Regions from separate parts of the Gilliamella sp. B14384G10 genome, predicted to be linked through region 1. Evidence: riboswitches for the same ligand, from Rfam matches in the RefSeq annotation. Region 1 holds a riboswitch; each other region holds the start of a gene.
The links. A riboswitch is a leader RNA that binds a small molecule or an ion and turns the genes downstream of it on or off. The one in region 1 is predicted to bind thiamine pyrophosphate.
Positions count from the first base shown of each region.

Region 2: it holds a riboswitch for thiamine pyrophosphate, as region 1 does, so the genes downstream of both, H3T54_RS06465 (hypothetical protein) here and thiM (hydroxyethylthiazole kinase) in region 1, are expected to answer to the same signal.
Region 3: it holds a riboswitch for thiamine pyrophosphate, as region 1 does, so the genes downstream of both, thiB (thiamine ABC transporter substrate binding subunit) here and thiM (hydroxyethylthiazole kinase) in region 1, are expected to answer to the same signal.

Region 1 covers NZ_JACFQA010000002.1:883,124-893,604, forward strand. Annotated here, with positions in the region: gene H3T54_RS08235 (Dam family site-specific DNA-(adenine-N6)-methyltransferase) at 1-482, shown strand, start outside; gene rpe (ribulose-phosphate 3-epimerase) at 524-1,201, shown strand; gene H3T54_RS08245 (phosphoglycolate phosphatase) at 1,194-1,889, shown strand; gene trpS (tryptophan--tRNA ligase) at 1,913-2,908, shown strand; gene trkA (Trk system potassium transporter TrkA) at 3,033-4,394, shown strand; TPP riboswitch at 4,445-4,546, shown strand; gene thiM (hydroxyethylthiazole kinase) at 4,607-5,380, shown strand; gene thiE (thiamine phosphate synthase) at 5,396-6,037, shown strand; gene thiD (bifunctional hydroxymethylpyrimidine kinase/phosphomethylpyrimidine kinase) at 6,049-6,843, shown strand; gene H3T54_RS08275 (hypothetical protein) at 7,050-7,895, shown strand; gene H3T54_RS08280 (heavy-metal-associated domain-containing protein) at 8,197-8,400, opposite strand; gene H3T54_RS08285 (hypothetical protein) at 8,719-8,970, opposite strand; gene H3T54_RS08290 (hypothetical protein) at 9,719-9,976, opposite strand.
Region 2 covers NZ_JACFQA010000002.1:465,194-475,674, forward strand. Annotated here, with positions in the region: gene allE ((S)-ureidoglycine aminohydrolase) at 1-109, shown strand, start outside; gene H3T54_RS06445 (carbamate kinase) at 150-1,052, shown strand; gene allD (ureidoglycolate dehydrogenase) at 1,105-2,154, shown strand; gene asnA (aspartate--ammonia ligase) at 2,724-3,716, shown strand; gene H3T54_RS06460 (hypothetical protein) at 3,786-3,977, opposite strand; gene H3T54_RS06465 (hypothetical protein) at 4,302-4,664, opposite strand; TPP riboswitch at 4,675-4,764, opposite strand; gene H3T54_RS06470 (DUF1161 domain-containing protein) at 4,896-5,276, opposite strand; gene H3T54_RS06475 (hypothetical protein) at 5,414-5,644, opposite strand; gene H3T54_RS06480 (SemiSWEET family transporter) at 6,106-6,369, opposite strand; gene H3T54_RS06485 (GNAT family N-acetyltransferase) at 6,865-7,347, opposite strand; gene H3T54_RS06490 (hypothetical protein) at 7,340-7,483, opposite strand; gene H3T54_RS06495 (MFS transporter) at 7,531-8,751, opposite strand; gene H3T54_RS06500 (PLP-dependent aminotransferase family protein) at 8,787-10,187, opposite strand; gene pdxS (pyridoxal 5'-phosphate synthase lyase subunit PdxS) at 10,338-10,481, shown strand, end outside.
Region 3 covers NZ_JACFQA010000001.1:297,796-308,276, reverse strand. Annotated here, with positions in the region: gene H3T54_RS01460 (hypothetical protein) at 1-452, shown strand, start outside; gene H3T54_RS01455 (hypothetical protein) at 481-1,812, shown strand; gene H3T54_RS01450 (amidohydrolase family protein) at 1,910-2,926, opposite strand; gene H3T54_RS01445 (putative quinol monooxygenase) at 3,369-3,662, shown strand; gene argS (arginine--tRNA ligase) at 3,722-5,455, opposite strand; TPP riboswitch at 5,617-5,725, shown strand; gene thiB (thiamine ABC transporter substrate binding subunit) at 5,766-6,764, shown strand; gene thiP (thiamine/thiamine pyrophosphate ABC transporter permease) at 6,778-8,358, shown strand; gene thiQ (thiamine ABC transporter ATP-binding protein ThiQ) at 8,336-9,031, shown strand; gene H3T54_RS01420 (hypothetical protein) at 9,511-10,481, shown strand, end outside.

The sequences.
Region 1 (10,481 bases):
TAAATCGTCACTGTTACAACGGCCTATGTCGTTATAATAATAGTGGTTTATTTAATGTGCCATTTGGCCGTTACAAGACTATTTATTTCCCGGAAAGGGAACTCTATTTCTTTGCCAAAAAGGCACAAAATGCTGAGTTTGTCTGTACGCCTTATCATAAAGCGATGAAAATGGCGAAACGTAACTCAGTTATTTATTGTGATCCACCTTATTTATCACCTAATGAAACAGCAGGTTTTACCGCCTACTATTCTAATAATTTTGGGTTTGATGAACATCAAAGGTTGTCACAATTAGCGGAGCAAATTGCCTATAAAAAAGAGATTCCAGTTCTGGTATCAAATCATGATACTCACTATACCAGAACGTTATATAGTAAAGCGCGCCATCTTTACCGAGCAGAAATGCGGCGCTCAATTAGCTGCGCTGGCGAAGGACGCAAAAAAATTGATGAAATATTGGCCTTGTACCAAAAATCCTAAGCTATTTTTAAGTATAAGGTGTTTATGAGTAGAGGTATGTTATGAATGAATTTATTATTGCACCATCAATACTATCCGCCGATTTCGCTCGTCTTGGTGAAGATACCCAAAAAGTATTAGATGCAGGAGCGGATGTTGTCCATTTTGATGTGATGGATAATCATTTTGTTCCCAATTTAACAATGGGTAGTATGTTTTGTAAGGCATTGCGAGACTATGGAATTAGTGCACCAATTGATGTCCATTTAATGGTTTCTCCAGTTGAAGAGCTAATTACCTCTTTTGCCAAAGCTGGAGCAACAAACATATCTATTCATCCGGAAGCGACAATTCATCTAGATCGTTCATTACAATTAATTAAAGATCATGGTTGCAGTGCCGGTATTGTGCTTAATCCGGCAACACCACTTGACCATTTAGACTATGTGATGGATAAAGTTGATATTATTTTATTGATGGGTGTTAACCCAGGTTTTGGTGGTCAATCATTCATCCCAGCAACGCTTAAAAAGTTGCAGCAAGTTAAACAACGCATTATTGATTCAGGTAAAAATATTCGCCTAGAAATTGATGGCGGTGTAAAAGTAGATAATATAGCTGAAATTGCCAAGGCAGGAGCCGATATGTTTGTTGCTGGCTCAGCGATATTTGGTCAACCTGACTATAAAACGGTAATTGATGCAATGCGTAAAGAGTTAGCAGGAGTAAAACATGGCTAAATTAGATGATATTCAAGCTATCGCTTTTGATTTAGATGGAACATTAGTAGATAGCGTACCTGGACTTGCTTTAGCAACCCAGAAAATGTTGGCAGATCTAAACTTACCAACAGTTACCAATGAACAAGTTAAAAACTGGGTAGGTAATGGTATTGATGTGATGCTTGAACGCGTTTTCAAAGCTATTGATATTAATCCATCAAAAGAATATTTTGCTGAAGCTAAACAAATATTTAGTCAGCATTATGATAAGGTTATGGATGAACAGACAACACTGTTTCCTTATGTAAAACAGACCTTAAAAGCTCTTTATGAAAATCATTACCCTTTAGCTCTTGTAACTAATAAACCGGCACAATTTTTACCGGGATTACTAAGCTCATTAGGTATCAAAGAGTATTTTTCATTAGTACTCGGCGGTGGTGATGTAATTAAATTAAAACCACACCCTGCTCCGCTTTATCAAGTCATGGCAACATTTGGATTATACAATGATCAGTTATTATTTGTTGGTGATTCGAAAAATGATATTACCGCAGCCAAAAATGCTAATTGCCCTACTATTGCGTTAAGTTATGGTTATAATTATGGCGAATCAATTGCAACAAGTGAACCCGATTTTTTATTTGATGATTTTCAAGATATATTAACCCTATTACCTCAGCCAAAAGCTGATGCAAAAAAATAATAAGTTTAAATTAGGAATAAATTATGAGTAAACCAATTGTATTTAGTGGCGCTCAGCCATCAGGAGAACTAACATTAGGCAACTATTTAGGTGCTTTAAAGAATTGGGTGTCTTTACAAAATGAATATGATTGCGTTTATTGTATCGTCAATCAACATGCGATCACGGTACGCCAAGATCCTAATAAGTTACGTAAAGCAACACTTGATACATTAGCACTTTATCTAGCCTGTGGTATTGATCCACAAAAAAGTACTATTTTTGTGCAATCCCATGTGCCTGCACATGCTGAATTAGGTTGGGCATTAAACTGTTATACCTATTTTGGTGAACTTAGTCGTATGACACAATTTAAAGATAAATCTTCTCGTCATTCAGAAAATATAAATGCCGGGCTTTTTGATTATCCAGTGTTAATGGCTGCCGATATTTTGTTATATCAAGCTAATTTAGTTCCTGTTGGTGATGATCAAAAACAACATCTTGAACTTTCTCGCGATATTGCTATGCGTTTTAATGCCCTTTATGGCGATATCTTCACTGTTCCTGAACCATTTATTGCTAAAGTTGGCGCACGGGTTATGTCGTTACAAGATCCAAGCAAAAAAATGTCTAAATCAGATGAAAATCGCAATAATGTTATTGGGTTACTTGAAAATCCAAAAGATGTTGAGAAGAAAATTAAACGGGCAATGACCGATTCTGATGAACCACCTGTCGTACGTTATGATTTAAAAAACAAAGCGGGGGTATCAAATCTGTTAGATATCTTAACCGGTATTACGGGTAAACCTATTGCTGAACTTGAGAAAGAATTCGAAGGTAAAATGTATGGCCATCTAAAAACCGAGGTCGCAAATCAAGTTATTGATATGTTAACTGGTTTACAAGCGAAATATCATCAGTATCGTGATGATGAAAATTATCTTCTGAAAATTATGCAAGAAGGTGCACAAAAAGCTCGTGCAAAAGCAGAGCCAACGTTGAAAAAAGTTTATGACGCAATTGGTTTTGTATAGTTAACCGTAAAACTAGATTGCAATTAACGCTAAACAATATCAATTGGCTTTAATGACTAAAAGCATTATCGTTTTTATTAATGATAAATGCCATTGAAGCCTTTTTGATTATCATAGGTTAGTTATGAAAATTATCATTCTTGGTGCAGGTCAAACAGGTAGTGCTCTTGCCGAATATCTGGTTACCGAAAAACAGAACGATGTGACAGTTGTAGATGAAGATCATGACAAATTGCAATCATTGCAAGAACGTTTTGATTTACAAGTTATTTGTGGAAAATCATCTTATCCACAAGTATTAGAAAGTGCTGGTGCAGAATCTGCCGACATGTTAGTCGCTGTTACCAATTCTGATGAAGTCAATATGATGGCTTGTCAAATTGGGCATGTAATGTTCAATATTCCTCAAAAAGTGGCACGAATTCGAGCGCCTGAATATAATGATGAAAGATACTCGTTTTTTAATAAAGATTGTATTAATATCGACCATATTATTGCCCCAGAAAATCTAATCACCAATCATATCAGCCAGCTAGTGCAATATCCTGGCGCACTACAATTTGCCTCATTTTATGATAATCGAGTCTGCTTAGTTGCCGTCACAGCTTACTATGGTGGTGCATTGGTGGGTAGTGAATTATCAGAGCTAAAAGAACATTTACCTCATGTCGAAGCTCGGGTGGTAGCTATTTATCGTAAAAATCGTTTTATTCGTCCGATTGGTTCAACCTTGATTGAAGCTGGGGATATGGTTTACTTTATTACCCCACCGCTTAACATCAAAGCGGTAACCAGTGAATTACAACGGTTAGAAAAGCCTTATAAACGAATAATCATTAGTGGTGGCGGCGGCATTGCTGTTGCTTTAGCTAAGCGATTAGAAAACGATTATCAAGTTAAATTGATTGAACGTAATGCCGAAAAAGCAGAACTAATTGCCGAGCAGTTAGTTAATACGACCGTATTACATGGTGAATCATCGGATCAAGAACTCTTATCGCAAGAACAAGTCGAACTTACCGATCTTTTTGTTGCAGTGACGAGTGATGATGAATCGAATATTATGTCATCAATGCTTGCCAAAAGGATGGGAGCAAAAAAAGTCATCGTACTTATTCAACGACAAGCTTATTTAGAGTTAATTAACGATAGCGTAATTGATATTGCCATTTCACCACAACATGCCACTATTTCAGAATTACTTAGTCATGTAAGGCAAAATGGCGTAGTAAAAGTTGTCTCACTACGGCAGGGTGAATCGGAAATTGTCGAAGTGATTGTTCGTGGTGATACTGAAAATTCTAAATTAGTAGGTAAAAATATTAACAGTCTAAAATTACCTTCAGGGGCAACTATTGGTGCTGTGGTGCGTGGTGAAGATGTGATTATTGTTAATACCGATTTAATGATCGAAGATGGTGATCACTTAATCATTTTCTTACCAGATAGACGATCTATTAGCGATATCGAAAGATTATTACAATAGCTTGTATAAAATATAAACTCAGTACATAATAAAACTGTTTTTATTAATTGTTTTTTGACTCGGGGTGTTTTTTGTTACTACAAAAAACTGAGATTTTACCCGTTGAACCTGATCTGGCTCATACCAGCGTAGGGAAGTCTTCGTCTTAATTATCCGTTTTGACACATTCTTCCCTTAATATCAATAATAAATAAGGAAAGAATATGTCTACCATTCAGTTATTTCAAAATAATGATGCCATTCCCTTTATTGAGCAAGTTAAACAACAACGACCGTTAGTCCATTGCATTACCAATGATGTCGTACAGAATTTTACCGCTAATGTCTTATTAGCCATTGGAGCTTCACCAGCAATGGTCGTTGCTAAACAAGAAGTTGAAGACTTTGTAACTATTGCCAGTAGTTTATTAATTAATATTGGTACCATTGATGAGCACAGCGCAAATAGTATGTTGTTAGCTGCAGCAAAAGCTGAACAAACACAGACACCATGGGTACTGGATCCTGTAGCGGTTGGTGCGGCACTTAAATATCGCACTGAAATTGCCAAACAATTGATAACTTTTAGACCGAGTGTTATTCGAGGAAATGCCTCTGAAATTCTCGCATTGAGTGGTCAACAATCATCATCGAAAGGGCCTGATGGACTTGATTCTACCGATTCTGCATTAAATGCAGCAATACTATTAGCACAAAAATATCAAACCATTGTCGCAATAACAGGTGAGATAGACTATGTCACAGATGGTCAACAAATTTATAGCATTGTCGGTGGCGATATCGCTTTAACTAGAGTAACCGGCACCGGCTGTTCATTATCTGCGATGGTAGCAGCATTTATTGCAACCTCTAGTGATCGTTTAACCGCTACCGCAACAGCTTGTTTTATGATGAAAAAAGCAGGACAGCTCGCTAATAAACAGCAAGGGTTAGGTAGTTTCGCCATTGCGGTTATTGATCATCTTTCACGATTCAATCAAAACTAAAAATAAGGATGTTTGATGAAAAAGCAACTTGATTTAACTCTCTATTTAGTCCTGGATCCGTTATTATGTGGCGGTATAGATGGCATGGTCACTACTACCAAAATTGCCGTTGAGAATGGTGTTACCGCAGTGCAACTACGTTCAGAACAAGAATACTCTGGTAAAAATTGGTATGACGCCGCACAAGCGCTCAAAGAAGTGTTAAGCAGTACCCAAGTTCCGCTATTTATCAATGACCATGTTGATATTGCTTTAGCCATTGATGCCGATGGTGTGCATATAGGACAAAGCGATCTACCGGTCGACGTTACTCGACGCTTAATTGGCAGAGACAAATGGTTAGGACTTTCAGTTTCAAATCAATCACAACTAGAGAATGTTCCGTGGCATTTAGTCGATTATCTTGGCATAGGGCCTATCTATCCAACCGCAACCAAAAAGGATGCCGCAGCTGCGACTGGCATTAATCAATTGAAAGAACTGGTTAAAGCGAAACAATGCCCTGCCGTGGCGATCGGTGGTATCGGCGTGAATAATTTAACCGAAGTAATCCAAACTGGCATTGAAGGTATTGCCGTTGTGTCGGCAATATGCGGACAAGCTAATCTTGCCAAAGCGACATCCGACCTAATCAGTAAAATAAAACTGGCAAAATAGGAAACCAAATCATGACAACAGTTGCATTAACAATAGCAGGCAGTGACCCTAGTGGTGGCGCAGGTATTCAAGCTGACTTAAAAGCATTTTCAGCACTTGGTGCTTATGGTATGTCAGTGATCACCGCATTAACCGCACAAAGTACGCAAGGCGTTAATGGTGTACATGCCATTCCCTCTCAATTTATTGAAGCACAGTTTAATACGCTGTATCAAGATATCCACATTGATAGTGTGAAAATTGGCATGCTAATGAATAAAGAGATTGTTACTTCGGTTGCTCAACTATTAAACGATAACCCTATTGCCAATATTGTGCTTGATACCGTAATGATTGCTAAAGGCGGACATCCATTGTTAAAAGCTGATGCCATTTCTGCTATTCGAGATCTATTATTACCATTAGCCACAATCATCACCCCTAATCTACCTGAAGCGGCTGCATTACTTGATTGTAGTGAGGCAAAAAACGAAGAGCAAATGCAACAACAAGGGTATGAATTACTTAAATTAGGTTGTCAGGCAGTATTAATGAAAGGCGGACATTTGCCAAGTCAAGAAAGCCCTGATTATTTAATCACTCACGACAACATCATCAGAATGACATCACCGAGGATCGCAACGAGAAATACCCATGGTACAGGTTGTACCCTCTCTGCGGCAATTGCAGCCTTGTTACCGAAACATAATCTTGAAGAAGCGGTTAAACAAGCCAAAAACTACCTACAAGGCGCTATTGAACATGCAGATAGTTTAAAAATTGGTAAGGGAATAGGACCTACTCACCATTTTTATCAATGGTGGTAACTGCATATTTTTACATTGAATAATTAAATATTTATTTTTCTACAAATGGTTATCCAAAATAGTAATTAAAAATATGGTTAGAAAAATTGCTCAATAAGTTGTGTTTGATAAGAAATAATATATTTTTAAACCGTTTTAAATTAATTTTTGATGTGAATTAATTTAAGATATAAATAGCATTAAAAAAATAATATTAAAAACATTAAATGGAATTAGTTGGTTATAATATGATTTGTATAAAATATCTTATCTCAGTTGTTTTGTTTTTACCTTGTTTAGTATTAGCAATTGACTTAGATGTTCTTAAGGCGAACATTGATAAATATGATGTTGAATTAAATTTTAAAGATGGCGGTGATCTCGATATTCTTATTGAGAATGAAGAAATTAACAATATAGAGTTATTACAAAAAAGATCGACAGATGATTTTTATTTTAAAATGATACTTTCCTATAAAAAAGGTCAAGGATTGAAACCAACTGGTATAAATATTTATAGTAAGAAAAGTGGTCAATTATTTCAGACTATAGATAATTTGCAAGGATTTGACTTTTTAGGAGAATATTCAGTAGGTGCGGTTAACCATATAGATGATAGCTATCGTTTTGCACCAGATTTTTTTGATCACAATGGCATAGAAATAGACTACAATTTTGATGGTAATTATAATGATTTTTATATAGCCAGAGCCGTTGATGATATGGAAGATGGACCTATCATTTATCGTTACTATTCTTATGATGAGAAGAAAAAAGAGTTTATTTATCTCAATTTAGATGGTCGTTATATCGATTTTGACCCCAGCAAAAAAATAGCAAAAAGGAAAAAAGTTTGCGAAATAAATAACTATTCTGCAGTTATTTTAAATGAAACCTATCGGTTTATACCAAAAAATGGCAATTATACTTTAACAAATTCAGCCTGTATTTATAAAGAATACCAATCTTTTAGAAATGTTGAGGGCAAAGATTCTAAAGTTTCCCGTCAATGTTCTCAAAAAGAAATGAATTTTTGTATTAACGAAAATGAACTTGATAAAGATTTTGATTAATTGCTGCTTAAATATAACTGTGAACTCACTACATTTTGAGGAGCTACTTAAGACTAAAATGTTTGGTAAAAGTTTTTTTATAAGCTATAAATAGCAACCTGAATTCACTTGTTATAGATACGAAAAGCGAGCAAATATTTTTTAGGTGAAGGATATATTAAATTGACACATAGATATACTTCATCAACAATCCAAGTCGATGAAGTATACAAAAACTGTTAATAGATGATTTGATAAAAATACTCTCTAAACTTTAGGCTGATAATCATAATCGTCTAAAATTTAATAACGCTAAATACTATTAATAAGCAATACCGACAAACTCAAATCCCGCTTCATTAATTGCCGCAATTGCCGCTTCTTGCGAGATAGTACCTCCGTCAATATCAACTTCATGCTTAGCTAAATCAACAGTAACTTTTGCTTTAGGATCAATATCATTAATTGCTTTAGTAATGGTTTTAACACAATGTTGGCAACTCATATTATCAACTATTAATTTCATCATTAACCCCTTTTGTTATTTAATCATTTATCGGTAAACTATCAATGCCAACAAAAAGCAAAATCAGATTATTCTTTAAATAAAACAAATTTGCTAGCTATTGCCATTAATTAAATAAAATTTAATCCTTATATTACGCCAAAACAAACGAAAACCAAGCCTACTAAAAAAATAAATTAACCTAATTTTAATAGTCTTACCAAGATTAAGTTAAACATATCATCCAGTTATACAGCTAATTATTATGATTGGAATAAAAGTTATGGTATTAATTACTCGTTATAATAAAAAAATCCCAGTTGTTAAACTGGGATAATATTATTTGCCAAAAATTTTAATTCCGTAATGGAAGCATTCATAACACCAAACACCTAATGCTAAAGGAAACCAAATACAAGCTGCTTTACCAGCTAAACATATATCATGAATACCAAATTCAAAAGCTATATCATATTTAATCAACAATAGTAATGAGATGAGCAAGCGCATTATAATAATTAATAAAAATCCCATGAAAGGTAAAAAGATTAAATAATTTAATAATACTAAATATTTCTTATTTTTTTTCATGATTATTTTCTCAATATTATCTTGTACACTATCTCCAACAAAAGTAGAAATAATGCTTTCGAGTGTAGCGCTATACTATGAGGCTAGTTTTATTCAGCTATATTTCTTTTTCCAGTTCCTAACTGTGAATCTCTTTTGTTACCAACTAATTATGCTGGTAAAAGATCTTTTTATTGAATTGTAATGAATGTACATATCCACCCACTACCTAACAGTGCAAATTACTGTGACAGAAATTATCTTTTACCGTGAGTAAAACTCCTTACTCCACATATAAACATAACCATCTGATATTCCTTCTCCTGTAGCTACGCTTTTAACATTTTGATTAACTCTTATTAGGTTAAATATCTATTGCCTTTTTAATCCAAATTATAACTAGAAACAGGTTTATCACCATAACCTACTGATATTTCTATATTCATCATAGTTCCTAATATCTTTATAGCTATTTTTCACTCTCATTTTTACTGCGAGCAATAGTTGTAGCAATATCATCTATATCGCAAACTATAGTTACACTAGATCTACTACTATTTTCACTTTTATATGCCTCTGGTTCTTATGTTTACATAAATAATAGTTTCAGTTTTGTTGATGCTAATTTTTGCTCTGTTGCTACTACGTCAGTATTGATATCTCCGTAGCTAATCAATCGGTCATGCATTTTAGTCATCAATAAATTGAAACCTTATGCATCTAAACAACAGTGCTCGGCTTGACGAGACTGTTTATTGATAAGAATAAACTAAGGTAATTTATCTCGCTCTAATAATTGCATCTGATTAATACTCAAATAGAAAAAAACCGATGAGAAATGAATATCTCTAGTTTCATAAGTAGTAGGTAATAGATGAATGTCAGGCGATGAAAGTATTGATGAATATTGAAGAGCTTTATCACGATTTCTTGGATGGATAAGTTGTTGCGTTGTTGGTGGTTCAGCTAACGCAACAAACGAGGGTATGATAATGGCCCCCCAAGCAAATAAATATTTTTTTATCATTAAATTCATCATATTGACTACGCGACAACATCACATAAAAAAAGATATGAAACCATGTTAACAACAAAATACAGGAAGATCCATGAATAAATTTGATATATATCAATTTATAATATCTTTTAATGTTTTATTTATATTACTTATTTGATTATCTTTTCCTTTTTATAAAAATCAGTAATAAATAAGATTAGGATTGTTTAATAACAACTCATTAGCAGATCTAAACTCTGCACAACGACCTAATCTATTCCCACATTAAATCTTAATACCTAATCCCCCTAATTTCAGCATAGGCTTGTAATTAAGGGGCTATCTTAGCAGGAACAACCCCATTTGATACAGTAACTTTAATGGATCAACTGCTCCAATTGCTGTAGCTGGTTTAAGTCAGTTTCACTGTTGTATTTGCTTGAATGGAATTACTTCCTACTACTTTTGTTTCGGATCCAATAGCGCTTGAGCTAAAACTTATCTCCTTCCGTTAATTCAGATTTAGTTTATTGAG
Region 2 (10,481 bases), 420 kb from region 1:
TGATTATATCTTTATGGGTGCTTATGCATTGCAAGCTTGTTATGCGGTAGGCCAACAACCTTTGAGTTATATCTATTCCAAAGATTGTCATCGCGATGTAAATATCTAAACAATAAACTATATTAGCTAAATATCTCAAAGGATACCATATGGAACTGATAGTTATTGCACTAGGTGGTAATGCAATTTCAAAACGAAACGAATTACTTTCTATTGATAACCAATATCAAAATATCAACAGCACCACCAAATTTATTGCAAAATTAGCCAATAAATATCGACTGGTAATTGTCCATGGCAATGGGCCTCAAGTTGGATTACTTGCCTTACAAAATGCCAGTTATCCAAGCGTGCCAGCCTATCCTCTCGATGTCCTAGTTGCACAAACCCAAGGTATGTTAGGTTATATGATACAACGCAGCTTACAACAATATGAAAATGTCGACCAAGTCGCCTGCGTATTAACCCAAGTTGAGGTCGACAATAACGATCCGTCATTTAAAGATCCAACCAAATATATTGGTCCTGTATATAAACCAGAAGAACAACAGAATCTACAAAATCAATATGGTTGGCAATTCAAGCAAGATGGTAAATATGTTCGTCGAGTTGTGGCATCGCCAAAACCGAAAAAAATAATTGAGCTTGATACGATAAAAGAATTGCTAAGCCAAAATACTATCGTTATCTGTAACGGCGGTGGTGGTATACCTGTAGTTAAAGATAATGCTGGTTATAAAGGTATTGAAGCTGTCATTGACAAAGATCATAGTGCCGCACAGCTCGCTATTGAATTAAAAGCTGACCATCTAATGATATTAACCGATACAGATGCAGTGTATGAAAATTGGGGTACGCCACAACAAAAAGCTTTAGGGAAAGTCGATACCAAACGTTTACAACCAATGGCTATTGATGATGGCGCCATGGGACCAAAAATAAAATCAGTGATTGAATTTGTTGAGCAAACAGGTAACACCGCTTATATCGGTAACTTAACTGATGTTGAATCGCTATTAGCAAAAACCAAAGGTACCATTATCAGCCAATAGCACCTATAAAACTCAACAGTAACGGATAGATACATTGGACAGGAGTTTAAATATGAGATTAGACAGACAAAAACTACATAACTTGATTGCCAAAAAGTTACATAAAGCTGGATTAACTCAAGAGCATGCCGATATCGCCGCAGATACACTGGCATTTGCCGATGCCAGAGGTATTCACTCACACGGTGCCGTACGAGTTGAATATTACGCGGAACGGATTGCCAAAGGTGGCATGACTCCCTATCCTAATGTCACTTATAAAGAGACTGGCCCATCGTCAGCAATCTTAGATTTTGATAATGGTTGTGGATTAGTTGCTGCAAAGGTCGGTATGGATAAAGCGATAGCATTAGCGAAGAAAAATGGTGTTGCAGTAGTAGGGATTCGTCGAATGTCACACAGTGGTTCACTGTGCTATTTTACCGAGATGGCAGCCAAACAAAACTTAGTCGCCATATCCATGTGCCAATCTGATCCAATGGCAGTTCCATATGGTGGCGCTGAAGAATTTTTTGGTACCAATCCTATTGCATTTGCTGCTCCCACCAATAACGAGCGAATTGTCTCATTCGATATGGCAACCACAGTTCAAGCTTGGGGAAAAGTATTATATGCTAGATCCAAAGGTGCCCAAATTCCACCTACATGGGCGGTTGATGAATTCGGTGAGCCGACTACTGATCCATATAAAGTAAATGCACTATTACCGATTGCCGGTGCTAAAGGTTATGGATTAATGATGATGGTTGACGTACTTTCTGGCATATTGCTTGGCTTACCATTTGGTAAAAATGTTTCATCCATGTATGCAGATTTATCCAAAGGCCGTGACCTTGGCCATCTGCATATTGTTATCAATCCTGAATATTTTATTGGCCTTGATATATTTAAACAAAGTATGTCTACTATGCTAGACCAACTAAAACAAACTAAACCAGCCAAAGGTAATAGTGAAGTTTTCTTCCCGGGAGAACGAAGCAAAAAACGTGAAGCCGATTATCAAAAAAATGGTATAGAAATTGTTGATGATATTTATAACTATTTAATTAGCGATGATATTCACTATAATCGATATGATCATAAAAATAAATTTGCGGAATAGTATCGAGGTTAAAAACCCCCGCTCCTCAAATTTTTTTATTCGGTGAGTTTCGGACGTTTTGTTGTTTGGTGGCTATTTCTAAATGGCAATTACGTCCGAGTAAAGAGGGTTTACGCAACTATTCTTTACCAACTCTCGCAGCGACCACGCAAGTGGTCACGATGTGACTGCTTTTCGCCTTCGTTCGCTCTTAACGCACCGGCTGTGATTTGTTCCTGACAAAACACAGCCTTATCAAACTTCCCTGTTTGCCATGCTAACCTCTCTCAGTTGTCAGCTCGTTGCTAAGGTCGCTAAATAAAACAAACCAAACTGATTGGGAAACAATAAACTTTTATGTTTAGTGTGAGCTGATTTTATAACTAAATGATCCTGACACTAATTATCAGCAATAGTTAAAAAAGATAATTAGATTGTAAAAACATCATAAATAGTTATTAGTAAAAATGTGTTTTATAAGTAATTGAGATAGTTTTTGATCTTTAATCTAAGCAGTTAACTAAACTTGCATATTTCTGCTTTCTAGTTTAATTTAACAACACAAATTTTTTTATATTTCGAGACTAAACATGACAATATCATTTAAAGAGCAGCAACAACGAATCAATTTTGTTAAACAATTTTTTGCCGAGCAATTAGCAAATAATCTATCATTAATTGAAGTTCAAGCACCAATATTGAGTCAAATTGGTGATGGCGTTCAAGATAATTTGTCAGGTACCGAAAAAGCCGTTCAAGTTAATATTAAAAGTATTCCTAATGCACAATTCGAAGTTGTTCATTCACTAGCTAAATGGAAACGTAAAACGTTAAGTCAGCACAATTTTCCTGTTGGTGAAGGCATTTATACAAATATGAAAGCTCTGCGCCCAGATGAAGATAAACTTTCGCCTATTCACTCTGTTTATGTTGATCAATGGGATTGGGAAAAAGTGATTCGTCCCGAAGATCGCAATTTAGCTTATTTAAAACAAACGGTTGAAAAAATTTATAGTTCGATTAAAGCGACTGAAAAAGCAGTCTCTGAAAAATATCATTTATCACGTTTTTTACCCGAAACAATTACCTTTATGGATAGTGAACAACTGTTAAAACGTTATCCAAATTTATCACCGAAAGAGCGTGAAAATGCAATTACCAAAGAGTTAGGCGCCGTATTTTTAATTGGTATTGGTGGTGAATTATCAAATAACGAAAAACATGATGTACGTGCTCCTGATTATGATGATTGGAGTAGTGATAATGAAATGGGTTCAAAAGGCTTAAATGGTGACATTTTAGTTTGGAATCCTGTTTTAAATAGTGGTTTTGAAATCTCGTCTATGGGAATCCGTGTCGATCCAGAAACCTTAAAACGACAATTAAAACTGACGAATAATGAAGATCGCCTCCAATATGCGTGGCATAAAGCATTAGCTAATGGTGATTTTTTACAAACAATTGGTGGTGGAATTGGCCAATCACGATTAACCATGTTACTTTTACAGCAACAACATATTGGCCAAGTACAAGCAAGCGTTTGGGACGATGCCACCAAACGAGATTATTCAAAACTACTTTAGTTTAAACATTGTTTAAATATAGTTCAAATTCAGCATACTTTACCCAGAGTGGTAAAGTATGCTTATTATTTAAATACTTTTATCTAATCCCATTTGCCAGAAACCAGTTTCAAGTTTAGTTGCTTGCCTGAATAATTTTGTTAAATGTTCAATATGACTAGCATCCAAATTTACTAAGCGCTGATCAATCAACGCAATTTCATTTTGCATTGTTTGTTGGAATTCCTTACTAGCATACATGTTAACCCAACTGTTATATATATTGTTATTTCTTGCGAATCAGTTTGGCAAGTCTTGTTTAGCGACATTAGCAATGTGCTGGCAACTGAGAGAGATTAGTAGCATGGCAAACAGGGATGTTTGACAAGGCTGTTTTTGTCAGAAACAAATAACAGCCAGTGCGTTAAGAGCGAATGAAGGAGGAAGGTAGTCACATTGTGACCACTTGCGTGGTCGCCGCGGAAGTTGGTAAAGAGGGTTTGCGCGAACCCTCTTTAGTCGGACGTAATCACTGTATCGAAATAACCAACAAACAACAAAACGTCCGAAACTCACCGAACCCCAAAAAATTGAGGAACGGGGTTTTTAAAGCCTAAAAACCCCCACATTTTCTCCGAAACTGGTTATAAAACTAAAATCATCTAGCGCTAGTATAATATGTAAATCTAGTTCAACTTCAACAATTGCTTTCAAGTTATTTAAAGATTGTTTGATTTCAACCAGATCATGACTTTTATACACTGCTAATCCCCATGCTCGGGAAAAATTGATAAGGAAAAGATAATCTTGTTTTAAGTAGTGTTGAAAGCAGGCAATATCTAATGTACCTTTACCTAATTGTTGAATAAACTCATGTTGAATATAGTTATCCCAATCACTTTGGCATGATTGAATAAGTGAATAAAATGATGACTCCTTTTTATAAAAATTAGTAATTAAGGAGTACAACAGACTTGCAGAAAAGCGTGTTTTATACTCCCTTCGTCGGTACTAACCGAATCAGGTTCAACGGGTATAATCTCAGCCTAAGGCACCCCGGATAAATATAGATGAATAATAGCTCAGAAAATAACTAACAATTTTTGTAAAAATAATAGTTTATTAACCGTTACTATTTATTCAAATATTCTTCATTAATTAACCGATAGATCTTCTATAACTGTAGCTAATAATCAGTAATTATTCTGTCTTCGAGTCAATTTGCTGATTATCTTCTGAAGATGGCGCTACTATTTCTTGTTGAGAAGATTTCTCTAATTCAGCATTTTCGGCTTGCTGATTAGAATTTGAAGGTTCTTGTTGTTTTGCTTCAGTTGTTACCGAATTATCTTGTGAACGAACATATACTATCTTTTGTTGACCTCGGTCACACGATCCGACAATTTTACCAACAACGCCTTGCTCAGCTTGTTCTGATGGAACTAAATTTAATTGAAAACTGTTTTCATCAACACCATTGTTTTTGATTTTCTCAGCGATACTGGCACTAATTTCTTCACAATTAGAGGCAGCGGCAACCATTGGAAGACCTAACAATAAAACGACGACTAACTTTTTCATACCCTTTCCTATAAATTATAAATAATAAGTCTTGTTGCATTGTAAAACGATTGATAAAACTGTCCATATCGTTATAAGCAATATGATAAATAAATTTTATCAGTTTATTAATGAAGTTAGCGCAAGATTCTAACCGATTAATCTTGCTTATGCTGGCTTTCAAGTACTTTCAATTTATCTAAAACCCAACAGCGAATATCGGCTAGTTCAGTTTCAGACAATCGATTAACAAAATCTCTTTTTTCATGAAGTTGTTTACGATCTTCATCAGTCAAAACAACCCCTTTTAAATTTAATAATACTTCTTTACGGTACATAGAATAGATAAAATCTTTTATCAAATCGTCAGAAAGATTAATGTTAGTCATTTTGATTTCCTTATTTTATATCTTTAACGCTCATACGATTAAGTCGACATCTAAATTAATAACATCACCACTTAATATAAAAGAGTATTAAAAAATAAACTCTGTTTAATAAACAGCCGGATCTCCAATATAATCGAATCGCAAATAGATGACAATGATTGAATCAAATAACACAAACTAAAACTTTTTCATTTATTCAAAACTAACTTGTGAATTATTCACTTAATTATTTGATAAGTATTTAACAAACCTGTTGATAACTCTATAACAAATTGATATTTATGAATTTAATTTCAAGGTTAAAATTTAATCTGCAATATAAAAACCTATTTTTGAAAATAAATACTCTATATTTGTCAACAGAAATCATCTAATAATTTGATAAAATTTTGATAAAAAAATACAGCATAAGGTTTAAATTATGCTGTATTGAAATAATACAAAGAAGTATAACAATATATTTACAATGCCGTAAAAAACGCAATTAAACCAAACAAAACACCAGGGGAATTAGCTATAGCAATCGGCCAATCTTTTTTAGGTTGTAATAATCCATAACAAACCCATAATGAACAGTTAATTGCTGCTGCTAATGGTTGAGTTGGATTGGTTTTAAAACCATGAAGATTGTCGATAATTTGTGGGATATATGACACATACATGCCTAATGATGCAATCGTTGCAACGACGCCTAAATAATGGAAAGCTTTAGGGGAAAGATTCAAGATCAACCTGCCTGCTTAAATGTGAATGGAGAAATTAATCTATCATAGATAATCAGCGAATTAAACCTTGTCCTACCTAGCTTTTAGACAATTTTATGTAAATAAAATGATAAAAAATAACTGGCAAAATTAGTAATATTTTGAAAATAAAAAATAAAAAAATTTACTTTGGTTTGCCAAATTGCTTTGCTGAATTTTTTTGCTTTTATATTACCGTTAAGCTTAAGAAGCAATGTACAAAAACTGATTACGACATTAGCAGTATTAACAACAGAGTAAGGTTAGCATGACAAAAATGGATGTTTAACAAGGCTGTGTTTTGTCAGGAATAAATAACAGTACAGCAGGAAATTTGCGCCTAAAACAGGGAAATGACGATAAATAGTCACTTATCTAGAGGTATTTAGGTCTAAATATAACCCCTAATGCCTCAAAAAAGCGCGGTTAGGAATTTAGTTTAAGTGAAGATTTATCGTACAAAGGCCGCAATAAAAATCAAAGTGTTTTATACATATGGTAATTTATTAGGACCTGATTTTTTCTGTATATTTTGTTAGCTCGCTTTATTATAAAACCCCATTTTTGGAAAATTGGCATTGCCACTTTTGAAGCATCTACACTTAATTGTGAAAAATTTTTCTGGTGGGCCAAATCAAGCACATGGTTATAGAGTTTTCTAGCTACGCCTCGTTTTTGAAAGTCAGGATGCACGTAAAAACAGTCTATGTAACCATCATCTTTAAGTTCAATAAATCCCGCAAGGCGTGAGCCAAAGATAGCTATCCAAGGCTGAGTGTTATCTAAACGTTTTAGCCACATCTGATAATCTGGTGGTGTTGGGCACCATGCTTCTTGCTCTGCTTTGCTATAAATATCGGTATCAATAGTATGAATAGTCGAATGAAACAAATCGCATATTTCAATGGCATAGAGTGAAGAGTATGCTTTTATTTCAATTTTAGATGTAGAATTATCCAATGTGTTTCCTATTTTCATTATGATTTACTTCAACAACTTCATTATCGCCAACATTGACAAGATTGGCTGTAGTTGGTAAAGAGGGTTTGCGCAAACCCTCTTTGCTCGGACGTAATCGCCATACAGAACTAGTCATAAAATAATAAAACGTCCGCAACTAAAACAACTAAGGTGGTTAATTAGTTATAAAAGACGAGTTTGTTTGGTCTCTTTGCCAAGCAATAATATTGCTAAAATAGCAACCAGAATTGATAAACTAAATAGCGCAAATATCATGCTTACACCAACTTGGTTAGCCATTAAGAATCCAACCGTTAATGGACCTAATATGCCACCAATTCGACCAATAGATGCAGCCATACCAGCACCGGTAGCACGAATATTGGTGCTATATTGTTCTGGTGTATAAGCATACATTGCTCCCCATGCTCCTAAATTGAAAAATGATAATAATGCTCCACTGATAAGCAATTGGTTAATTGAGTCAGCAATACCAAATAAATAAGCACTGATTAAAGTGCCCAATAAATATGCTATTAATACCCATTTACGCCCTACTCGTTCAATCAACCACGCAACTGTGAAATAGCCGGGTAATTGGGCTAAGGTCATCATGAGAATATAACCAAAGCTTTTTACCATATCAAAGCCTTTAAGCATCATTACGCTTGGTAACCATAAGAACATGCCATAGTATGAAAATACTACACAAAACCATACTATCCATAACATTATCGTTTGACTTCGGAATGAGTTTGATAATAGTGATTGTATTTTTTTGATAACTGGCTCTGTTTGAGCATGGCAATTTTGATGTTGATACGATTGTGAGTCCGGTAAATTAAAGCGTAAGTAAAGCGCGTAAAAAGCTGGTATTGCACATAATATCATTGCGCCACGCCAACCAATTGCAGGCAGAGGAATTAGAAAATAAGCAATTAGCGCAGCTAAAATCCAACCTACAGCCCAAAAGCTTTCAAGTAATACCACAATGCGCCCGCGTACTTCAGGCTCAACACTTTCACTAACTAGCGTCGATGCAACAGGTAATTCACCACCTAGCCCCATACCAATGAAGAATCGTAAAACTAATAAACTACCTAATCCCCAAGCAAAAGCACTTAAGCCACTGGCAATACTAAACATTAATAAAGTGAATAGAAAAGCTGATTTGCGACCTTTTTTATCAGCATAAATACCAAATAGAAAGGCACCAACAGCCATACCAATTGAATTAACACTGCCAATCCAACCAAGTTGTGATGGTGTTAATCCCCAATCTTGCTTTAAAGCAGCTAATATAAAAGATAATAATCCAACATCCATTGCATCAAAAAGCCAGCCAGTGCCGGCAATAAGCAATAATTTATTGGTAGATAATAATGCGGTTTTAGAACTTTCCATAATCAATAATTTAACGCAGATTTTAGTATGTGTGATCAAAGCAAATTTTTTTCAAAATGTCCATAACTTAATCGGATAGAACCCACCTTATCGCCAAAGTCAGTACCTTGCGAAACAATAATATGTTTTGACAACAATTGATTTAATATTGTCAGTTCTTGTGCAGCATTATTAACTGGTAAATGAGCATATAAATGAAAACCTCCGGTTGGGACTCGGTAAATAACATCACCATTAAAATAATCATCAAGCCAATCCATCAATTGATTAGCTTTATTCTGCAATTGTTGGCGGAGCCATTTTTGATGTGTTTGATAATGGTGACTTAAATATTCCTCAGCTAATAGTTGCGGTAAAATACTTAAGCCAGAGTCAATATGATGCCGGATATTGGCTAATTTTTCGATAATTTCAATTGGTGCTATCATCCAACCAATACGTATATTACGGCCGATATATTTGGATAAAGATCCTAAATAGACCACTTGATTACTTACATCAAATTTTTTAATCGGTAAAATATTGGTCTTTTCATCAAAAGCTAATCCACTATAGGCATCATCTTCAACAATACCAATACATTGTTTTCGACAAAATGCCAGTACCTGCTTCTTGCGCTGATTACTCATCACACAACCAATTGGATTTTGAAAGATAGGATTTAGAAATAACCATTTTATTTGTCGCTCTAAGGTAACTTTTTGTAAACTCTCTAAAGTAATACCCTCTTCATCACATTCAATACCGTATAAACGCAATCCTGCAGCTTGAAATAATGGTAATGAATAAAAATATGATGGTGATTCAATACCTATCGCATCGCCAGGTTTTAATAATCCTTGGGTAATCAAAAAAAGAGATTGTTGAGTGCCTGAGGTAATAAGAATTTGTTCGGTATCAACCACCATAGCAAATTGTTTCTTCATATAATGCGCAATTTGCTGCTTAAGCGAAGGAAGCCCTAATTGCAACATGTCGCTTTTCTTTTCGTAAGCAACCATTTCATGGGAAGTAATATTTGGTAATATTAATTTTGGGATCATATTAGTGGGCAAGTCACCATTAGCTAAATCACAAATATGATCCATTTGATGCCGAACCTGTGTCACTTTTTGGTGATATACATTTTGACGATGATGATAAAAATTGGCTGGCAATCGCCAATTAATAGTCGAATAAGCTTGCAGCCCCCACTTTTGTTCATTAACAAAAGTCCCACAGCCCTGCTTTCGCACTAATATACCTCGTTCAGTCAAAATATCTAGCGCATGCACAATAGTTGAACGGTTAACTTGTAGATCTTTGGCTAAATTACGCTCAGATGGTAATCGTTCACCGGCTATTAATACTCCTTGTTCGATATAGTTCTCAATCAATTGCGTGACTTTTTTAAATAATGCGCCATTAAAAAGGCTCAATTTTTGTTTATTCCACATCTTTTATTTTTTAAGTTTTCTAGAACTTATTACCTTAAAAGCAAAATTGGATGGGTTAATTATAGTCCAATTGGCTGTTTATTGCAGTGATTTAATTTTGAATAATAGTCCTGACATTAGACAACTAACATTAATTAATCAGGAGTAGCAATGAAACAACATACCGGTACACAAACTGTAAAACGTGGAATGGCACAAATGCAAAAAGGCGGCGTGATAATGGATGTCGTCAATGCCGAACAAGCAAAAATCGCTGAACAAGCTGGTGCCGTAGCTGTTATGGCTTTAGAACGT
Region 3 (10,481 bases), on a different contig from region 1:
TTGGTTCTCCAAATTATGCTGATATCAAAATTAGAGTAGCTAGTAATAGTTATTATTCTCACCCTCAAGTATCAGTTAGCAACGAAACAAAATTTGAAAAAGTATTTGATAAATATGTACAACAGACAGATGATCAAGGGCATACAACTCAGATCGAAACTTTCAAAGAACTAACTTACTATCAACAAACAGCGATCACTCGCAATAGCTTAACATTATCGACTGAAATAAGCGTTACAGGACTTCTTAACTCTAGTCGCTCATTTAATATAGAAAAATCTTCAGAGAAATATGAATATATTTATTCAGGAAATGTACCTTCACATATACATAACTATAACGAGGGTACATTAGATTCTCAATCTGATTTACAACAAAGAGCTAAAAGCGAACAAAGTGCTGAATTAAGATCAAAGCTAGAAAGTATTGTTCAAGAACTTTCATACCTATAAAGGACAATTTTTAATAAGGATAAATTTGATGAGAATAGTCATTAGCGCTTTATTTATTTCTTTATTAATAGGTTGTGCGCATCAACGCACATTTCAAGAAGCGTACGATGAAGGAAGTTATATTGAAAGTATCAATTTATTAGCGATAAAAATAGAAGAAAAAAGTGAGGCAAACTTTAAGCAAACTGATGCAGCCCAGCTGCGTCAGTTAGTTACCGAGGTGATGAACAAATATGAAAATGAATTAGCTAATACCACAAAGACCAATGATGAACAACGCCAAGAAACATATGAGAAATTATTAGAGCTTAATCAGCGGTTGAGTGATCACTTTTACAATTCCGAATTAGCATTCTTTTTGGATAAATATCCTAGTGAACGTTTAAAACAAAATATTGCTAACTTTTATACTCAACAAGCAAATGCTATCCCAACTAATTCTGCTGGTGATTATGAAAAAAGAGCAGCGCTATATAAAAAATCTTTAGATAGATATTACGATAAAAATATCGAAAAAGCCTATATTCATGCGGATACTAAATATAGGCAGCTTGTGGCACAAACATTATACAATCTTGCTAAACAGGAAATACGTAGCGGTGATTATAATGCAGCGGTAGCTTGTTTTAGAACTATTATTGATATTTATAAGCCATTAGGTCATTACAAAGATACTGAAAAATTAGCTCATTACTATGAAAAAAAAGCGATCAGTCAAGAAGCGTTTAATTCTTATTCTCAAGGTGAAAAAATAGCTAAAAATGCGACTCGAAGTTATCAATATCGACAAGCAGCGACAAATTATCAACATGCCGCGAATACTTATGCAAAGTATGGTAATTATCGAGATTCGGAACAAAAAGCAAGAGACTATGCTAACAAGGGTAAAATAAGACTATATGTGACAGGAAATGCAAATTCATTTTCTAATTTTGTTGAAGATTATTTCAAAAATGATGATGCTATTATATTAGTTTACAACAGCAGTGATAGTGACATTACTATTAATCTTAGTGAAGATGAGCGATATTCTGAAGATGGCGGTTCAGTAACAAATGACACTAAAAAGAATGGTGAAAAAGAATATAACTTAAGAACTGAAACATTAGTAAATAATTATAGTTTAAACCTTAGCGTAAATGTTTCTGGATTAAGTGGTTATTATGACAGTTTTTTAGCTGAAAAAAGTTCAAGGCAAGTTAAGTATATTTATACAGGTGATAAACCTAGTTATGAATTTGATCGTACAGATGGTAATTATTATTCTCGAAGTGAATTAAGACAACAAGCTGAAGATGAAATAAAATCAAGACTTAGTAATTACTTTTCTCGTGTTTCTTCAGCAATTCATCAATTATAAATGATCGCCAATAAATAAAATCCCACTCAGTTATTCTCTAGGTGGGATTTTTATTATTAAAGATGTTTAAATCTCAGTTAAATTTTTAATCAAACCATTATGCAAGACCTAAAACCATTCGTCCATTTCGTGTAGCAACATTAACTACATTATCTAAATCTGTATAACGGCATCCAGTCACTAATAATTTAAGTTCTTCCCACATATTACCGGTTGAAAAAGGTAACATATAATCACTGACGTTATCAGTCCCAATAGCAACAGGTATCCCAGCTGCAGCAAGTTCATCGACTGGCGTTAATGAATTTCGGGTAGGGCCATGTTCTTCACGGCGCGGGCTATCGATCCAAGCAAATGGGCAAGCAATTACCATCATTTTAGCTTCTTTCATTTTTTGATAGAGTTTTTGACGATATTCCAAACTATGAGCGGTAATTGAAATACTATGAATAGCCACCACGCGACCATGCATACCATGCTCAATGGTTTTATCAGTAAGTTGCTCGGTTTCGATTTCATCTGATGAGTTAAATTGGTCAACATGGACATGTACCATTTTGCCTAATGTTTTACCGGTTTGCATTAACACATCTAAATGTTTTAATCCCATGCCTTCACCATGATCTCGCTCATCACGACGCGGCAAACCACCAATAATATCCACTAAATCAGCACCTTTATCAAACCAGTATCGGGCTTCTTTATCAATGACTCCTTTAAGAGTTTGATTGACTAATTTAATCGTAATATCGTTTTTATATGTTTCACGAGCGCGCAGAGCTCCTCTAATTGCTCGCTCTTCGGCAATCGGATCAATATCAACAAATGAACCCATGGCAGTAACACCTTGTTCAATCATGCGTTCAACCGCCATGCTAAAATGTCGATAATAATCATCTTCGGTCATTGCTGCTTTCACTTTATCAAGCGTGTCCCATTTTTCAATTAAAGTCTGTTTTTGGTAGACATCAAAACTATCTACAGAGATAGTAAAAGCACGATCAGCATGCATATGTGAATTAACCCAACCACCATTTTGTTTAATTTTGTTCATCAAATATGCTTTCAAACTCTGATCTCGACTAGTTGATAACATTTGTTTATTATCGGTCATAATGCGCCTCTAAAATTTGGTTACTATTAAGTTTTAATAAAAAATGGATAAAAAAAATCCCCCAAAAAGGAGGATCAAAATAAACCAGTTAGGATATTTCTTATAGTAATGAAAATACAAGTTGTCATGGAAGTTTACACTTTATTATTATTCCTAAGTGGGAGAGATTTTAATGGATTCATTGTTAAGATCAAGTATTTTAATTTTGAAAATATTTAAATAAATGAAATGGTTAAAGTATTATTTTTTAGATTTTTCAAACTAAAAAAAGTCTATTTATACTCTTAAAGAGTAAACTATTAAATTACATATGCCTAACTTACTATTTAATAATAAGTATAGTGGTCGAAAAAATGAGATTAGCATGGTTATTAAAAAGCTGTTTATTCTTAACAGTAGGATTTCAATCATTACAAAACAAATTTACTTATAAGGGTGAAATATGTCACAACTAAACATTATTGCCACCATTACGATAAAACCAGAGTATCATGAAGCATTTAAACCTATATTTAAACGATTAGTTATCGGTAGTCGAGCTGAACACGGTTGTGTTCGGTATGAGCTGAATCAAAGTATTGAGAATCCAAATATTTATATAGTAGTAGAAACGTGGCAATCACAGCAGGCGATTGATTTACATAATACAACGCCACATTTTGTTGAATTTGCTAATTTTGCTAAGGAGCATGTTGATGGATTATCGATTTGTATAGCTAAACAGGTTGATGTCTAAGCGGATAACTAAATACCAACAAAACCACCGATATTTAATCATATCGGTGGCAAATAAGCTTACATTTTGTCAACGGTTTTAATGCCAAGCATATCTAAACCCGTTTTAAGCGTTTTGGCTGTTAATAAGGCCAGTTTCAATCTGCTAACTTTTAAACTTTCATTTTCTGCGGCCAAAATAGGGCAGTGTTCATAAAAACTTGAAAATAGGGTAGCGATATCATACAGATACGCACAAAGAACATGTGGCGTACCTTCGGCGGCAACAGTTGTGATTGTTTCATCAAATTGATTCAAACGAATTGCTAATGCGCGTTCCTTTTCAGTACCTAAATCGATATGACCATCTAGATTGTCTTCATTGATATTTGATTTTTTAAATACTGAAAGTACACGGGTATAGGCATACTGTAAATAAGGCGCTGTATTGCCTTCAAATGACAGCATATTATCCCAATCAAATACATAATCAGTCGTTCTATTTTTGGATAGATCAGCATATTTAACCGCACCAATGGCAACTGCATCAACCACTTGAGCCAGCTCGGTATCAGAAAGATCAGGATTTTTGCTTTTAATTAATGTTGCTGCTCGCTCGGTTGCTTCATCGAGTAAATCATTTAGTTTAACGGTATCACCTGAACGCGTTTTAAATGGTTTACCATCTTTACCTAACATCATACCAAACATATGATGTTCAAGTTTTAAAGATTCTGGGACATATTTTGCTTTATGTACAATCGCCCAAACTTGTTCTAAATGTTGGTGTTGGCGTGAATCGGTATAATATAAAATACGATCCGCGTGTAGCGTTTCATAACGGTATTTTGCACAGGCAATATCGGTTGTTGCATAAAGATAACCACCATCTCGTTTTTGGATGATAACACCCATTGGTTCGCCTTCTTTATTTTTATACTCATCTAAAAACACAACGATAGCGCCTTCACTTTCAACGGCTAATTTTTTCTGTTTAAGATCGGCAACAATGCCCGGAAGCATACTGTTATAGATACTTTCACCCATGGTATCTTCTAGTGAAAGTGTGACATTGAGTCGTTTATATGTGGCAATATTTTGCGTCATGGTAATATCAACCAGTTTTCGCCACATTTCACGGCAATACTCATCACCGCCTTGAAGCTTAACGACATAATTACGGGCTTTTTCAGCAAAGACTTCATCTTCGTCATAATGTTTTTTTGCTGCACGATAAAAAGATTCTAGATCCGATAGATCCATATCGTTGGCCTGTTCGTTTTGCATTTTTTCAAGGTAAGCGATTAACATACCAAATTGGGTTCCCCAATCACCAACGTGATTAGCTCGAATCACATTGTGGCCAAGAAAATTTAAGACTCTAACACTCGCATCACCAATAATCGTTGAGCGTAAATGACCAACATGCATCTCTTTTGCTACGTTTGGTGCTGAGTAATCAACCACAATAGTTTGTGGTTTAGCCGGTAAGGTGATATTCAATTTATCGCTACTTAATGCTACTTCGTTCTGCTCGGCAATCCAACTATTTTTTAAAAAGATATTAATAAAACCCGGTCCAGCAATTTCTACTTTATCGGCAATATCTTCAATATCCAGATGTTGTAATACTTTTTCTGCCAATGCGCGTGGTGGCATAGCCAATTTTTTAGCGGTAGCCATGATACCATTTGCTTGATAGTCACCAAATTGAACTTTGGCTGATTGCTTGATTAAAGCATCACAGTTTTTATCTGCACCAGCCATAATCATTGCTTGCGAAACTCGTTGCGTTAATAGTTGTTGAATGTTCACATTGTACCTAATCAATAATCATAAAATGAGGCATATAATACCGACAAACACAACAATTGTCACTGATTGCCTGTAATCTTACCTTGTTTTAATTTGTCTAAATTTGTATTTATCAACACATCGCCTGTTTACAATTCTATTTGCTATCACTAAACTACTCATCGTTCTCAACGGGGTGCCCTGAAGGGCTGAGAGTGTCAGAAAAACTGACATAACTCGTCGAACCTGAACTGGATAATGCCAGCGGAGGGATTTGAGTTATTATATCTGCTCAAACCTTTTGTCTTTTACACATTACTTTGGAGGCAAAATGTTTCGTAAAAACTTTTTACTATCTGTTATATTTTCATTTTTACTATTTAGTCATCTAGCTAATGCACAACAACCAACTCTAACCGTTTATAGTTACAATTCATTTATGTCACAGTGGGGGCCGGGTGAAACAATTAAAAAAGGCTTCGAAGCGCAATGTCATTGCCAACTTGATGTTGTCACATTGGGAGATGGCGTATCTGTTTTAAATCGCATTCGCCTCGAAGGCGACAAAACAAATGCTGATGTTATTTTAGGATTAGATAACAACCTATTAGCACAAGCCAAGCAAGCGGATATCTTAATTCCGCATCAAATTAGTAAACCCGATAATCTCAATACCGATTGGTGGGATGATAGTTTTATTCCTTATGATTTTGGCTATTTCGCTTTTATCTATAATCAAGATAAAATTAAAAATCCTCCTCATTCATTACATGAATTGATCGAAAACAAAGCTAATTGGAAAATCATTTATCAAGATCCAAGAACCAGTACTCCAGGATTAGGTTTTTTGTTTTGGATGAAAAAGGTCTATGGTGACGAGGTGGCAAATGCATGGCAACAAGTGGCTAAACATACGGTCACAGTAACCAAGGGTTGGAGTGAAGCTTATGGTATGTTCTTAAAAGATGAGGCTGATTTGGTATTAAGTTATAGCACATCGCCGATAGCACATATTATTAATGAAAATAATCATAGCTACGCAGCCGCGATTTTTGATGAAGGTCACTATCGCCAAGTCGAAGTGGCTGGCATCATTAAATATAGCCAAGAAGTCGATTTAGCTCGACAATTTTTACGTTACTTACTAACACCTGAGATACAACGGCAATTTGCTGAAAAAAATGTGATGTATCCAATTATTAAAACCGATCTACCCGATGCTTATAAGCAAATTAATATCATTGATAAATCGCTAGAATTTACACCGGAAGAGATTGAAAAACATCAAAAAGGCTGGATTCGTGAGTGGCAGTCAGCAATAAGTAAATAGTTAAGTATTATTAATGTTAAAATTCAGATCGTTATTACCAGGTATCAGTGCTGCTAGTTTAATTTTAATCATATTAAGTTCAGCACTTTTCGCTATCTGGAAATTTGCCTTGCAGTCAGGAAATTTAAGCATCTATTTTGATAGTTACATATTGCATATTATCTGGATAACTTTTTACCAAGCTGTATTGTCGACGTTATTATCACTAATCGCTGCTATATTAATGGCTAAAGCATTATCTTTAGTGGATTTTAAAGGTAAAAAGTTGTTATTGAAAATGATGCCTATTACCTTTATCTTACCAACACTAGTTGTTGTGACTGGTTTACTATCGGTTTACGGGCGACAAGGTTTATTATCAGATATCTGCCAAATATTACACATACCATTCTCATTTTCAATTTATGGTTTACAAGGCATTTTATTGGCGCATGTATTTCTGAATTTCCCTTATGCCTGCTGTCTATTTTATCAAACCTTACAAAGCGTACCTATTGAACAAAAACATTTAGCTGCGCAATTAAATTTTAGCAATGTAACTTTTTTTAAAATTATTGAATGGCCATTACTGCGTAGACAAATATTACCTATGGCGGCATTAATTTTTATGTTATGTTTTTCAAGTTTTTCCATTGTTTTAGCATTAGGTGGCGGGCCTAAATATACCACGCTTGAAGTTGCTATTTATCAAGCAATTCGTGATTTTGATCTGTTACAAGCAGCATTACTAGCCTGTTTACAACTAGTTTGTTGTATTGCCTTCATTGGATTAATGCAAAAGATAAACAGAATCGATAAAAAATTAACGGTAAACTTTACTCAAACAGACTATCGTTTACCTTTACCCAAAGGATTAAAAATGGTTAGTTCAGTGCTAATTTTGATCGGAGGATTATTTATACTGTTACCGATGCTGACAATTCTGTTTCAAGGTATCTATTTCTTTCAACTCTCATTGTTAACCTTCCCATTACAGCAAGCTTTACTTTTTTCAATCATTATTGCTTTTGGTTCATCAATTATTGCCATGATGCTGGGGTTACTATTACTTTGGACCAATAGTCGACTACTGATAAATAGACAACCTCGATTGAGTAATGGACTATTATTAATTGCATCACTCATTCTAGCCATACCAAGTATGGTATTGGCATCAGGATTATTTTTATTACTATTCGGCTATAGTAATAATGCCGTTTTTATCTGCTTATTAATGATGGTTTGTAATGGACTGATGGCTTTACCATTTATTATAAAAAATCTTGCCGTTCCAATGTATGATATTACCGCTCGATATTGGCGACTTACCCAATCACTGAATATTAATGGTTTAACTCACTTTTATTTAATTGATTTTAGAGGGTTAAGAAGAATCATATTAATGAGTTTTGCATTTGCTGGCATATTGTCATTGGGCGATTTTGGTGTAATTGCCTTATTTGGTGGGCAGTCAGTCACCACTTTACCTTATTATTTATATCAACAGATATCGCATTATCATTATAAAGAAAGTATAGTAACAGCAGCAATTTTATTAATTTTATCATTTAGCTTATTGGTTGTTATGGATTATGATCGAACTTCAAAAAACTGAGTATCAATATGATAACTTCAACATGCACTTTGTGCTTAATATTGCTGCTAAAGAAAGAGTGGTCATTGTTGGTCCAAGCGGTGCAGGCAAAAGTACATTACTCAGTTTAATTGCCGGGTTTATTTTTCCCAATGGTGGAAAAATCATTCTTAATCAGCAAAATGTTACTACAACTTTACCGGGTAAACGGCCGGTATCGATGCTATTCCAAAACAATAATTTATTTAGCCATCTTACCGTCGAACAAAATATAGCGTTAGGTATTAAACCATTATTAAAACTTAGCCGAGCAGAACAGACAATAATTGGTGACATATTAGTGCGTGTCGGATTAGAAGGCTTTAACCAACGTTATCCCGAACAACTTTCAGGAGGTCAACGGCAACGTGTTGCACTGGCACGCTGTTTAATACAACATCGTCCAATTTTACTCCTTGATGAACCATTTTCTGCGCTTGACCAAGCATTACGTTTTGAAATGCTAGCTCTTGTTAATCAAGTTTGTAGCGAATTCAACCTTACTTTAATGATGGTCTCGCATTATTTGGATGATTCTCTTCACCACTTCTCACGTTGCCTCGTTATTGATAATGGAAAAATTATTTTTAATGCAGCTCCAAATCAGCTTAATGAAAATCAAAAGATAGCGGAGTTATTAGGTATTGAAAGTTAGGATTTTAAGTTGAAAAAGTTGAGGAGAGTTTTTTAAATAATTAAAAACTGTGATTTAGCTGGTTATCTTACTAATAATATTTACAAAATTTAACAATTTAGCCTCAAAAAGTGGTTGCGAGTTTTTTTTATGTCTTTATAATTTTAAACAATTTTCAGTAGGATTATCGATCATTATTTAGTTAATTAAACTAACAATTGAAGATAAAATATCAAATTAAACATAAAGTTAATTGACAGGATGTCGAATATGCATTATAATTTTAAACACCAAACACCAAACACCAAACCTGCTCAACCTATAATTTAATTTCAGCTAATTACCTCAATTCAAGTTTACTTTTTCACGATAGTTTATCTTTTCACAGAAAATCCAAGTTAATATCTAGTCTTAGTCCATATCAATTTAGCCAAAGAACAAAAAAAACAAAACGCTGTTTAGTTCAGCCTTCACCTTGTAAAGGTTTCATAGCAAATACAATGCGTTGTATTTTTGCTTTAACAAATTCTTCATTATTATCCGTTTGTTTATCTCTGGTTAAACCGTTTATTTATATTTTATTTATTTTATGCTTTTTAGGCGTCAGTCAAAAAAGCCTAGCACTTACAGCACATAGTATAAATGTCATTATTGGTAATAAACCGAAAGTTGTTGATATTGACGGTGCATCAAAGAAGCATGGTTTTACTGTTAATGGTGTTTTATATAGTTCAAATACCAATAACCTAAGTGACACACAAATCAATCAGTTTGATGGTAATTTAACAATTAATGACTTTATTATTAAAGATTATGCAATGAATGATTTAGATGTGATGGCTAATTATGATGATACCGATGGTGATGGCATTCGCAATAATACTCCGTTCACCGTAGAAGAAACAAATTATAGCTGGTTTGATAATAAAGGGATAAAAATCGAAAATAATGAAAAAATAATTGGTTGTGGTAGTGGTATTTCCATGCCGTTAACTTTAACTATTACAACAAAAGTAAAAACCTATTCCGAATATGGTGTTCCTAATGAAAGCGAATATGTTGATATCACTCAAAAATATAAAATTATGGCTAAACCTGAAATCTGTTATGCTAAACCTTATGGAATGATACTGTATCCACAATATGTTTGGGGAAGTGTTAGACCAGTACCATATCAAGGAAGTCTTGATTGTCTTTTATCTGGTTATGCTGAGCATGAATTTGAATTATCTATGGATGAAAATTTTGTAGATCTTAGAGAGACAAGAGGTTGGAATTATGATAATAGCCGAGAAAGGGATAGCTATTGCGGTGGTGGTTATAATGCGAATGTTTTTGATCCAGTTAATGGTTTTAAAGTGTCAGCTTCTCCTCATTTCCCTACCACAGGCTTTCCAGGAGCAAAATTTCAATTAATTATGACAGGTCATCAAGATGATTTTGAATATACGTTTTCGGCAACGCCAAATGA